Regions from separate parts of the Ruminiclostridium josui JCM 17888 genome, predicted to be linked through region 2. Evidence: riboswitches for the same ligand, from Rfam matches in the RefSeq annotation. Region 2 holds a riboswitch; the other holds the start of a gene.
The links. A riboswitch is a leader RNA that binds a small molecule or an ion and turns the genes downstream of it on or off. The one in region 2 is predicted to bind thiamine pyrophosphate.
Positions count from the first base shown of each region.

Region 1: another riboswitch for thiamine pyrophosphate. It lies ahead of thiD (bifunctional hydroxymethylpyrimidine kinase/phosphomethylpyrimidine kinase); the one in region 2 lies ahead of thiT (energy-coupled thiamine transporter ThiT).

Region 1 is NZ_JAGE01000001.1:132,682-138,283, reverse strand. Features, by position in the region: gene K412_RS0100645 (alpha/beta hydrolase family protein) at 1-753, shown strand, start outside; TPP riboswitch at 821-918, shown strand; TPP riboswitch at 995-1,093, shown strand; gene thiD (bifunctional hydroxymethylpyrimidine kinase/phosphomethylpyrimidine kinase) at 1,207-2,019, shown strand; gene thiC (phosphomethylpyrimidine synthase ThiC) at 2,016-3,326, shown strand; gene thiM (hydroxyethylthiazole kinase) at 3,342-4,163, shown strand; gene thiE (thiamine phosphate synthase) at 4,153-4,785, shown strand; gene K412_RS0100610 (glycosyltransferase family 2 protein) at 4,951-5,602, shown strand, end outside.
Region 2 is NZ_JAGE01000001.1:289,371-294,972, reverse strand. Features, by position in the region: partial or broken gene K412_RS0101415 (sporulation stage IV protein A) at 1-181, shown strand, start outside; gene thiT (energy-coupled thiamine transporter ThiT) at 282-815, opposite strand; TPP riboswitch at 912-1,022, opposite strand; gene uvrA (excinuclease ABC subunit UvrA) at 1,229-4,060, shown strand; gene K412_RS0101400 (DUF47 domain-containing protein) at 4,329-4,952, shown strand; gene K412_RS0101395 (inorganic phosphate transporter) at 4,945-5,602, shown strand, end outside.

The sequences.
Region 1 (5,602 bases), 160 kb from region 2:
CCGTTTAGAGATTTGGCTGTAGGTCTTGCAAGTCAAGGAGTGGCAGTTTTGAGATACGAAAAAAGAACTTTGGAATATGGCGTTAGAACGCAGCTATTACCGAAACTGACCATGGTGGAGGAATTTGAAGAGGACGCTTTTGCTGCTGCAAAGTATCTAAAATCAATAGATAGTATAGATGCTTCAAATATTACTGTACTGGGCCACAGTGAAGGTGGATATGATTTGCCGAGGATACTTGACAGAGACAAAACAGGTATATTCAAAGCCGGAATCATAATGAGCGGATGTTCCAGACCATTGTATGAACTTTTGCCGGAGCAATATAAATATCTTGCAGATTTGGGTATGGCAACTAAGGAGCAGGCTGAGGCTGCAAAGGAACAGGTTGCTTTGATACAGGACAAGAGTTTTAATCCGGAAAATCCTCCAAAAGGGTATAGCCTTGGTATGCCATATTACTTCTATGATATGAAAAACTATGATGTTATTGGAACAGCTAGGCAAATAGAAAAACCAATACTTGTGCTGCAGGGTGAAAGAGATTATCAGGTTAATCCCCAAACAGACTATGAGGGATGGAAAAAAGCTTTTGAAGGTAAATCAAATGCAGAATTCAAGTTTTATCCCAAACTAAATCATATGTATATGGAGGGAGAAGGACAATCCACTCCTGCTGAATATTATGTAAATGGAAATATTCCTCAATATGTTATAAATGATATTGCAGGATTTATAAAAAATAATACTTAACTTAACACAATTTGAAAAGGGAAATTAGTTCTTTACCCTTTTGTTATATTGTGATAAAATTCAATAGTACTAGTTGCGGGGGGACCATTTTGGTTGAGAAGGTAAAACCTGACCCTTGGAACCTGTCGGTTAACACCGGTGTAGGGAAGCAAAATATTATCAGAAAATTTTTAAAATAAATTTTGATAAAGTCGCTTACCTTACAAGGGTGAGCGTTTTTTTATTATTAAAATATAATAGTTGTGACTTGTGGGGGGACCAATTTTGGTTGAGAAGGTAAAACCTGACCCTTGGAACCTGTCGGTTAATACCGGTGTAGGGAAGCAAAGAAGATTATTTATGGTAAAGGTTTAAATGTGCTTTCCTGCTGGAGGGCACTTTTTATGTGTCTTTTACTTTGTCAAAGGTCAAGTGAATAAATACCCCTGTTATATTAAGGAGGTGTAGCAATTAATGAAAAAAGTATTGACTATTGCCGGGTCTGATTGCAGTGGAGGAGCAGGAGTTCAGGCAGATTTAAAAACTTTTGCTGCTAATGGTGTCTATGGAATGAGTGTTATTGTTTCAGTGGTAGCAGAGAATACCTGTAGAGTTATTGATATTCAGGATATAACCCCTGATATGATTAAAAAGCAGATGGATGCAGTTTTTGAGGACATAATACCTGATGCTGTAAAAATAGGTATGCTGTCAGGTAAGGAGTGTATGGAAGCGGTTGCTGAAAAATTGGAAAAGTATAAGCCTGTAAATGTGGTTATTGATCCTGTAATGATTGCAAAAGGCGGTCATGCATTAATGAAAGAAGACTCTTTGGAGTTTTTTATAAAAAGGTTGATACCTTTGGCAGGCATACTAACTCCAAATATTCCGGAGGCTGAGGCAATAACCGGAATAGAGATAACTACCGTAGAGGATATGAAAAAGGCGGCTCTTAGAATATATGAAATGGGTGCGGACAGTGTTCTTCTAAAAGGAGGACATTTGGACGGAGACGCATTAGACATACTTTTTGACGGAAAAGAATTTTACATATATTCAACAAAAAGAATCCAGACAAAAAATACTCACGGAACAGGGTGTACATTATCCTCTGCCATAGCCTCAAACCTTGCTTTGGGACTGTCCTTTCCAGCAGCGGTTGAAAAGGCAAAAGCATTTGTCACAATGGCAATTGAGCATTCACTTGAAATCGGAAAGGGGCATGGCCCCACAAATCATTTATATGGAGTTTATAAAAACGGATTGGATTATTGGAGGTTACTATGAATTACAAAACGCAGATGGAAGCGGCAAAAAAAGGTATTATTACAAATGAAATGAGGATTGTTGCTAAAAAGGAGTCAATGGACGAAAACAAGCTTCGTGAGCTTGTTGGTGAGGGTAAAATAGCCATTCCGGCAAATATAAACCACAAGTCCTTGAGCCCAGAGGGAATAGGTCAGGGGCTTAGAACAAAAATCAATGTAAACCTGGGTATATCAGGAGACTGTCCTGACTACACAAAAGAAATGGAAAAGGTTGATATGTCAATTAAATTTGGCGTTGAAGCCATAATGGACCTTAGTAATTACGGTAAGACAAACACTTTCCGCAAAGAGCTTATTAAGCGTTCTCCTGCCATGATAGGAACAGTTCCCATGTATGATGCAATAGGCTATCTTGAAAAGGACTTAATGGATATTAAGGCTTCGGACTTTTTGAAAGTTGTTGAGGCTCATGCTGCAGAAGGTGTGGACTTTATGACAATCCATGCAGGAATAAATAAACGTGCTGTTGAGTGCTTCAAACGCTCAAAGAGGCTTACTAACATTGTTTCAAGAGGAGGTTCCCTTCTTTTTGCGTGGATGGAAATGACTGGAAATGAAAATCCTTTTTATGAATATTATGATGATTTCCTTGAAATTCTTAGGGAATATGATGTAACAATTAGTCTTGGAGATGCATTGAGACCAGGCAGTATCAACGATAGTTCAGATGCAGGACAGTTAAGTGAACTTATAGAACTGGGTAACCTTACAAAACGTGCATGGGAAAAGGATGTACAGGTGATGGTTGAAGGACCAGGTCATATGGCTATTAATGAAATAGCCGCAAATATGACTATTCAGAAGAGACTGTGCCACGGAGCACCTTTCTATGTACTAGGGCCTTTGGTAACTGACATAGCACCGGGCTATGACCATATTACTTCGGCAATTGGCGGAGCAATTGCAGCTGCAAACGGTGCAGATTTCTTGTGTTATGTAACTCCTGCAGAGCATTTAAGATTACCTGACCTTTCGGATGTAAAAGAAGGAATTGTTGCTTCGAAAATTGCTGCTCATGCTGCCGATATTGCTAAGGGAATACCCAATGCACGTGAAATTGATAACAAAATGAGCGATGCCAGACGACGAATTGACTGGGAAGAAATGTTCTCATATGCTATTGACGAAGATAAGGCAAGAGCATATTTTGAAAGCACACCTCCAGCTGACAGACATACTTGCTCAATGTGCGGAAAAATGTGTGCTATGAGGACTACAAATAAGATTTTAGCCGGTGAAAAGGTGGAGTTTGTAACAGAGAAATAGTAAAGGAGACCAATTATGAGTGATTATACAAAGCAAATAGCAAACTTAATTGCTGATGTCAGAAATAAAAAGCCCCTTATTCATAATATTACAAATTATGTAACCGTAAATGATTGTGCAAATGTTGTTCTAGCAATAGGTGCATCACCTATAATGGCAGATGATATTAATGAGGCTGCGGATATCACATCCATTTCTTCCGCACTTGTAATAAATATAGGGACATTAAACAAAAGAACTGTGGAATCAATGCTAGTATCCGGCAAAAAAGCAAATGAGAAGGGGATTCCCGTTATATTTGATCCTGTGGGGGCAGGGGCCTCAACATTAAGAAATGAAGTCACAAGAACTATTTTAAATACAGTAAAAATAAATGTTTTGCGAGGAAATTTGTCTGAGGTATCATACATAGCCGGACTTAATGCAACAACAAAAGGTGTTGATGCATCAGCTGCTGATATTGAATCCAATGACGCTACCACCGTTGCAAAAAAAGCCGCTGAAAAGCTCGGATGTATTGTAGCAGTAACCGGAGCTGTTGATGTAATTTCAGACGGTAAAAATCTTATAACTATCTCCAATGGACATAGAATGCTGTCAAATGTTACGGGAACGGGGTGTATGACTACTGCTTTGGTTGGCTCATTTTGCGGGGCAGAAAGAGATTATTTCAAAGCTGCTGTGGCAGGAGTGACGGTAATGGGAATAGCGGGAGAAATTGCTTTTGAAGCCGCAGGACATAAAGGTACGGGCAGCTATCATATTGCTATTATTGATGCTATTAGTAAAATGAATGATAATATTTTGGGAGAGAAGGCAAGAATAAATGAAATCTAAAATTGATTATACCCTTTATCTTGTAACCGACCGTGAATTAATGAGCACCAAAACACTGGAGGAAGCAGTAGAACAGGCGATATTGGGAGGTTGTACATTGGTTCAGCTACGTGAAAAAACAGCTTCTTCCCGAGAATTTTACCAAACTGCACTTAAAGTAAAAGCAATAACAGACAAGTATAAGGTATCCCTTATTATAAATGACAGAGTTGATATCGCATTGGCAATAGGAGCTGACGGAGTTCATGTAGGGCAGAGTGATTTGCCGGCTGCTGTTGTAAGGAAAATTATAGGTAAAGACAGAATACTTGGTGTATCGGCTGAATCTGTTGAGAAAGCACTAGAAGCTCAAAGAGACGGTGCTGATTATATCGGAGTAGGAGCCTTGTTTACTACAAGCACAAAAACAGATGCAAAGGCCGTATCTATAGAGACTCTAATGACAATTACGAAAGAAATATCAATACCAGTAGTAGGAATAGGTGGAATAAATGCACAGAATGCAGCTAAACTGAAAAATACGGGAATAAGCGGGATTGCCGTAGTATCAGCTATTATTGCACAAAAGGATATAAAATTATCTGCTAAAAAAATGCTTGAAATTTTTGGGAAAAAAGCTTAAAAAAAAACACCTCAAATCTTTGTGTAAGAAGAAAATATTTGAGGTGTTTTTTTATGCCATATTAATTAAAATTTAACAGTAGCATAATCAATATATTTGATTGGTAAAACTAAATTATCGTTAGTTAGCTTAGAAATTATTATATGACATTCAACGGAGCAAAGAATGAAGCGGATAACTACAACAACTGGGTTAAAGAACAAGAAGAAAAAGATTTATATCCCTGTAAAAAACAAGTTTATAATAAGCATGGCTGTGGGACTAATATGGATGGCTCTATCCATCTATTTTTCCATACCATGGATTGTTGATTTATCACTTTACATAACTTTGCCCATTTCTATACTGGTAATTGCCGGTATAGCATATATTCCCGGATATATGAATGCCTTCATGATATCAAGCCTATTATTGGATAGGCAGCCCGAACTTAAAAATTCCACACCCAAAGTCCCTGTAACCATACTGATTGCATGCTATAACGAGGAAAAAAGTGTTGAAAACACTATTAAATATGTAGCATCACAGGATTATGAGGGAGAAATAAAAATAATAGTAATAGATAATAATTCAAAGGACAAAACAGCAGAAGCTGCAATAGAAGCAGGAGAAAAAATGAATCTCAATCTAAAGGTAATACATGAGAGTACTCCAGGTAAGAACTTTGCTTTAAATGCAGCACTGGAATATGTAGAAACAGAATATGCTTTGACACTTGATGCAGATACATTGCTGCATAAATCTGCTTTGAGGAATATTGTTGCCCGTATGGAAAGTTCTCCTGACGATGTATGCGCTGTTGCAGGAACTGTTTTGG
Region 2 (5,602 bases):
AAACGATACCGGAAAGCTGTGGGAGTCAAACATATTTGGAAAGTCTCTCCATGAACTCGTAAATGAAGGCTTGCAGAACAAGCTTTTTAGAATGCCGGAGGATGCACAGCTCAAACTTCAGGAAACCTTGCAGAAAATAATAAATGAGGGCAGTGGCGGATTAATATGCATTATACTGTAGCTGTAGCTCACATTAAACATAAATAAAACATAAATAGCAAAAAAGATGATTCGGTAAAAAGGATCATCTTTTTTGCTATAGTATCAATTATTCAAACAGGCTAAAGGCTGCTCTGCCTGTTAATATATTTTCCTAATGGTTTATAAAGAGCACACAAAATAACAGATGTTATTATAAATTCAGGAACCATGTACTGAGCGTTATAAATAATAGAATAAAGGTAGATGTTCATTCCCTCAGGAGCATATGTATACCATAGAATAATACCGGAAAGAAAGTGAAATGCAAATCTGCCAATCATTGCCAAAGCAGTACTTGAAATTATGGCAAACAAATTTTTTTTAAATATTCCGGCAAGACCAAGGCAGCCATAAGCAAAAATATAGTCAAGAAATATACCAAGTGGATGATATGAAAATTTAGTTCCAAGAGCAAACTGCAGAAAACCGTAAACAAGACCTACAATAATACCTCGTTTTGTACCCCAACGAATTGCAAAAATAATTATAGGTACCATACTTCCCAGTGTTACAGAGCCACCATAGGGCATTTCATATTTAATAAAACTCAGAATCTGTGCAAGAGCAATTAAAACTCCTGCCTCCACCAATATTCGGTTAGACATTGTTTTCATAAATATATAATTCCTTCCTCAGTGTAATATGTTTTAGAACTCCTTATGCTTAAAAGATTAGCAAATAAAAAATGCCATACCTGATTGAAAACGCAGAGTATGACAAAACAAAATTCCTACGCTGGCATTACCCAGATCAGGTACATGGGTTTTAAGTAAAACATACTTATCTCAGCCGGATTATTTTCCAGCTCCCCTTTAATATTCAATTTTGACCAAAGAAATTATAACAGATAGTTAAAAAAGTAGCAACATAAAAATTCGGCTTATTATTATGAAAAATATTGACAAATATCGAACAAATGTTTGCATTTATTTTGGGATTTGATATAATAGTAAAAGCGGTATAATTCATTAAGGATATAATTAACCATAAAGTTAAAATATAACATTTGTAGAAAAAGGTGTATTGTATGATTAGAGATAATATTTTTATAAAAGGTGCACGTGAGCATAACCTAAAAAATGTTGATGTTGAAATACCAAGAGATAAATTTGTTGTCATAACCGGATTAAGCGGTTCAGGTAAGTCTTCTCTTGCTTTTGATACTATTTATGCTGAAGGCCAGAGAAGGTATGTTGAATCATTATCATCCTACGCAAGGCAGTTCCTAGGTCAGATGGACAAGCCAGATGTAGACTATATAGACGGGTTGTCTCCGGCAATATCAATTGACCAAAAGACAACCAGCAGAAACCCAAGATCTACTGTAGGAACAGTAACGGAAATTCACGATTACCTTAGACTTTTGTACTCAAGGATAGGAATTCCCCATTGTCCCAAGTGTGGCAAGGAGATTTCTCAGCAAACTGTTGACCAGATGGTAGATCAGATAATATTTTTTGAAGAAGGAACCAGAATACAGTTGCTTGCTCCTGTTGTAAGAGGTAGAAAAGGAGAATACCATAAGCTTATAGAGGATGCTAAAAAAGATGGTTTCGTGAGATTGCGTGTGGACGGGGAAATAGTAGACATAAATGATGAGATTAAATTAGATAAAAACAAAAAACATAATATTGAGATAGTTGTTGACAGACTTGTAGTCCGTGGTGATATTCGGAAAAGACTTACTGATTCATTGGAAACAGTACTTCGCTTAAGCGGGGGGATAGTAATTGTTGATGTAGTGGGGAAAGAAGATATACTGTTTAGCCAGAACTTTGCATGCAGCGATTGTGGAATTAGCATAGAAGAACTTGTACCAAGGATGTTTTCCTTCAACAATCCTTTTGGAGCATGCCAGACATGTACCGGCTTGGGAACTCTTCTGAAGGTAGACCCTGATCTTGTTATACCTGACAGATCCTTGTCACTTACAAATGGTGCAATTAATGTCACAGGCTGGAATATCGAGAGCGAGGATGCATATGCTAGGATGTTGTTCAACGCATTGGCGAAGCATTATAATTTTGATTTGGACACTCCGTTTAATAAGCTTCCAGGGAAAGTAGTAGATATAGTACTTTACGGGACAAAAGGCGAAAAAATAAAAGTAGATTACGAAAGAGAATACGGCAAAGGATCTTATATGGCTGAATTCGAAGGAATTATCAATTCTATTGAACGCCGTTACCACGAAACCCAGTCAGAAGGCATGAAACAGTATTATGAGCAGTTCATGAGCCATAATCTGTGTCCGGATTGTAAAGGTGCCAGATTAAAACCTGAAAGTCTTGCGGTTACAGTAGGAGGTAAAAATATACACGAAGTATCTTCCATGGCTGTAGCAGATATAAAAGATTTTTTTGACAATCTCGAGCTTAGTGAAAGAGATAAGATGGTAGCAAGCCAGATTTTAAAAGAGATTGAGGCAAGAATAGGCTTTCTTGTTGATGTTGGTCTAGACTATCTTACACTTTCAAGACCGGCTGGTACTTTATCCGGAGGTGAAGCACAGAGAATAAGGTTAGCCACTCAGATAGGCTCTGGCTTAATGGGAGTGCTTTATATTTTGGATGAGCCAAGTATCGGATTGCACCAAAGAGATAATGAAAAGCTTCTTAAAACCTTAGAGCGGCTTAGGAACCTTGGAAATACACTTATTGTTGTAGAACATGACGAAGATACCATGTATGCAGCAGATCATATCATTGACATGGGCCCCGGAGCTGGAATCCACGGCGGACATGTTGTTGCAGAGGGAAAACTGGAGGATATACTGAAATGTGAGGATTCCCTGACAGGACAATATTTAAGCGGACGTAAAAAAATAGAAGTTCCACAGGTTAGAAGAAAGCCAAATGGGAAATGGCTTGAAATTGTAGGTGCAAAGCAGAACAATTTAAAAAACATTAATGTAAAAATTCCACTTGGAGTGTTGACTTCTGTTACAGGTGTTTCTGGTTCAGGAAAAAGCACATTGATAAATGAGATTTTGTATAACAGCCTTGCCAGTCAGTTATACAGAGCTAAAACCAGACCGGGTAATCATGGAAAAATAAAAGGTATAAAAAATATTGATAAGGTTATAAATATTGACCAATCACCAATTGGAAGAACTCCAAGGTCAAATCCGGCAACCTATACAGGGGTATTCGATCTTATAAGGGAGGTATATGCTTCCACCAATGAAGCAAAAATGAAGGGATATAAAACTGGAAGATTCAGCTTTAATATAAAAGGTGGCAGGTGTGAAGCCTGCAGTGGAGATGGAATTATAAAGATTGAGATGCATTTTCTTCCTGATGTATATGTACCATGTGAGGTTTGTAAGGGGAAAAGGTATAACAGGGAGACACTTGAGGTTAAGTACAAAGGTAAAAGCATATCAGATGTACTTAATATGACAATAGAAGATGCCCTGGAATTTTTTAAGAATATTCCAAAAATACAGAGAAAATTGCAGACATTATATGATGTAGGATTGGGGTATGTGAAGGTTGGTCAACCTTCTACAACTTTGTCAGGAGGCGAAGCTCAGAGAGTAAAGCTTGCTACTGAGTTATCCAAGAGAAGTACGGGAAATACACTGTATATTTTGGACGAACCTACAACCGGTCTTCATGTAGCTGATGTCCACAGGTTGATAGATATCCTTCAAAGATTGGTAGATGCAGGTAATTCTATAGTAGTTATTGAACACAATCTTGATGTTATAAAAACTTCTGACTATATAATTGATCTTGGGCCTGAGGGCGGCGACAAAGGAGGTACCATTATTGCGCAGGGTACCCCCGAAGAAGTTGCAAAAGTAAAAGAATCATATACAGGACAATACCTTAGCAAAATTTTAGATAGTAAGTAATTTGAATTTACCTAAATATTTTCAAGGGCAAGTACTTTGACGCACTTGTCTTTGGAAATATTTTTTTATTATTACCCAAAAGAGAAGGCTTGTTTATAAAAAATAATATAATAAAAATATATAAATAAAAATTACATTATATATACAACTGTAGTAAATACTAAGAAGGTTTGTTAATTCTATGTTAACTTTGTTGTAAATAATTTTGCATTGCTATATAATTAAATAGTAAATATGTTATATTTTGTCGAAAGAAGGTAGTTTATAAATGTTTAGAATTACACCTAAGGAAGAGAAATTTTTTGACTATTTTATTGAGACATGTGAGATTATCTGCAAAGCAGCATCACTTCTTGAGGATTTAGCTACAAACTATGTTAATGTAAATGAAAAGATCTCAACTATTGAAGGTACTGAGCATGCATGCGATAGTAATGTCCATAAAATTTTAAATGAGCTTAACCAATCTTTTATTACCCCCATTGATCGTGAAGATATTTTTACAATAGCAAAAGAACTGGATAACATTACAGATGACATTGAAACTGCTGCACACAGATTTAGCATGTATAATGTCAAGACAGTAAAACCTGAAGCTGTTACCATGACAAAATTGATTGTCAGAGCAACAAGCGAGCTGAAAAATGTAATGATTGAAATGAAAAATATGAAGAAGAGTAAACAACTCCAGAATAAAATAATTGAAGTAAACAATGTTGAAGATGAAGCAGATACTATTTTTAGAGATGCAATGGCAAATCTGTTTATAACTGAGCATGATGCAGTAGAAGTTATAAAGTGGAAAGAAATATTTGAACTTCTTGAAAATACAATAGATGCTTGCGAAGATGTTGCGAATATAGTAGAAGGGGTTGTTATGAAAAATGCTTAGTGTTTCATTAGTCGTAGTTGTTGTACTGGCACTAGGATTTGATTTTATTAACGGATTCCACGATACCGCAAATTCTATCGCTACTTCAGTTTCAACAAGAGTTTTATCTCCTCGTACAGCAATATTGATGTCTGCAGTACTTAATTTTGTAGGTGCATTAATGAGCAGTAAGGTAGCACATACTATCACCAATGGTTTGGTTGATGGTAGCATGATTAAAGTGCAATATGTAATTATAGCAACTTTAATAGCTTCAATAATATGGGATTTAATTACATGGTATTTTGGTATACCCAGTAGTTCATCACATGCGTTGATAGGTGCTCTTGTAGGATCATCAATAGCGTATTCAGGCGGGTTAAGTATAGTAAAATGGCAAGGAGTACTGGACAAGGTTGTTATACCTTTAGTAACATCTCCGATAATAGGTTTTGTAATAGGCTTTGTATTTATGTCGTTTCTATACAAGATACTCCGTCCTTTTTCTCAAAGATTTGTAAACAAATGGTTCTCTAAATTGCAAATACTTTCAGCAGCATTTATGGCATATTCTCACGGAAATAATGATGCTCAGAAGTCTATGGGAATAATAACACTGGCATTGGTAGGTGCAAATTTAAATAATGGCCATACAGAAGTTCAACCTTGGG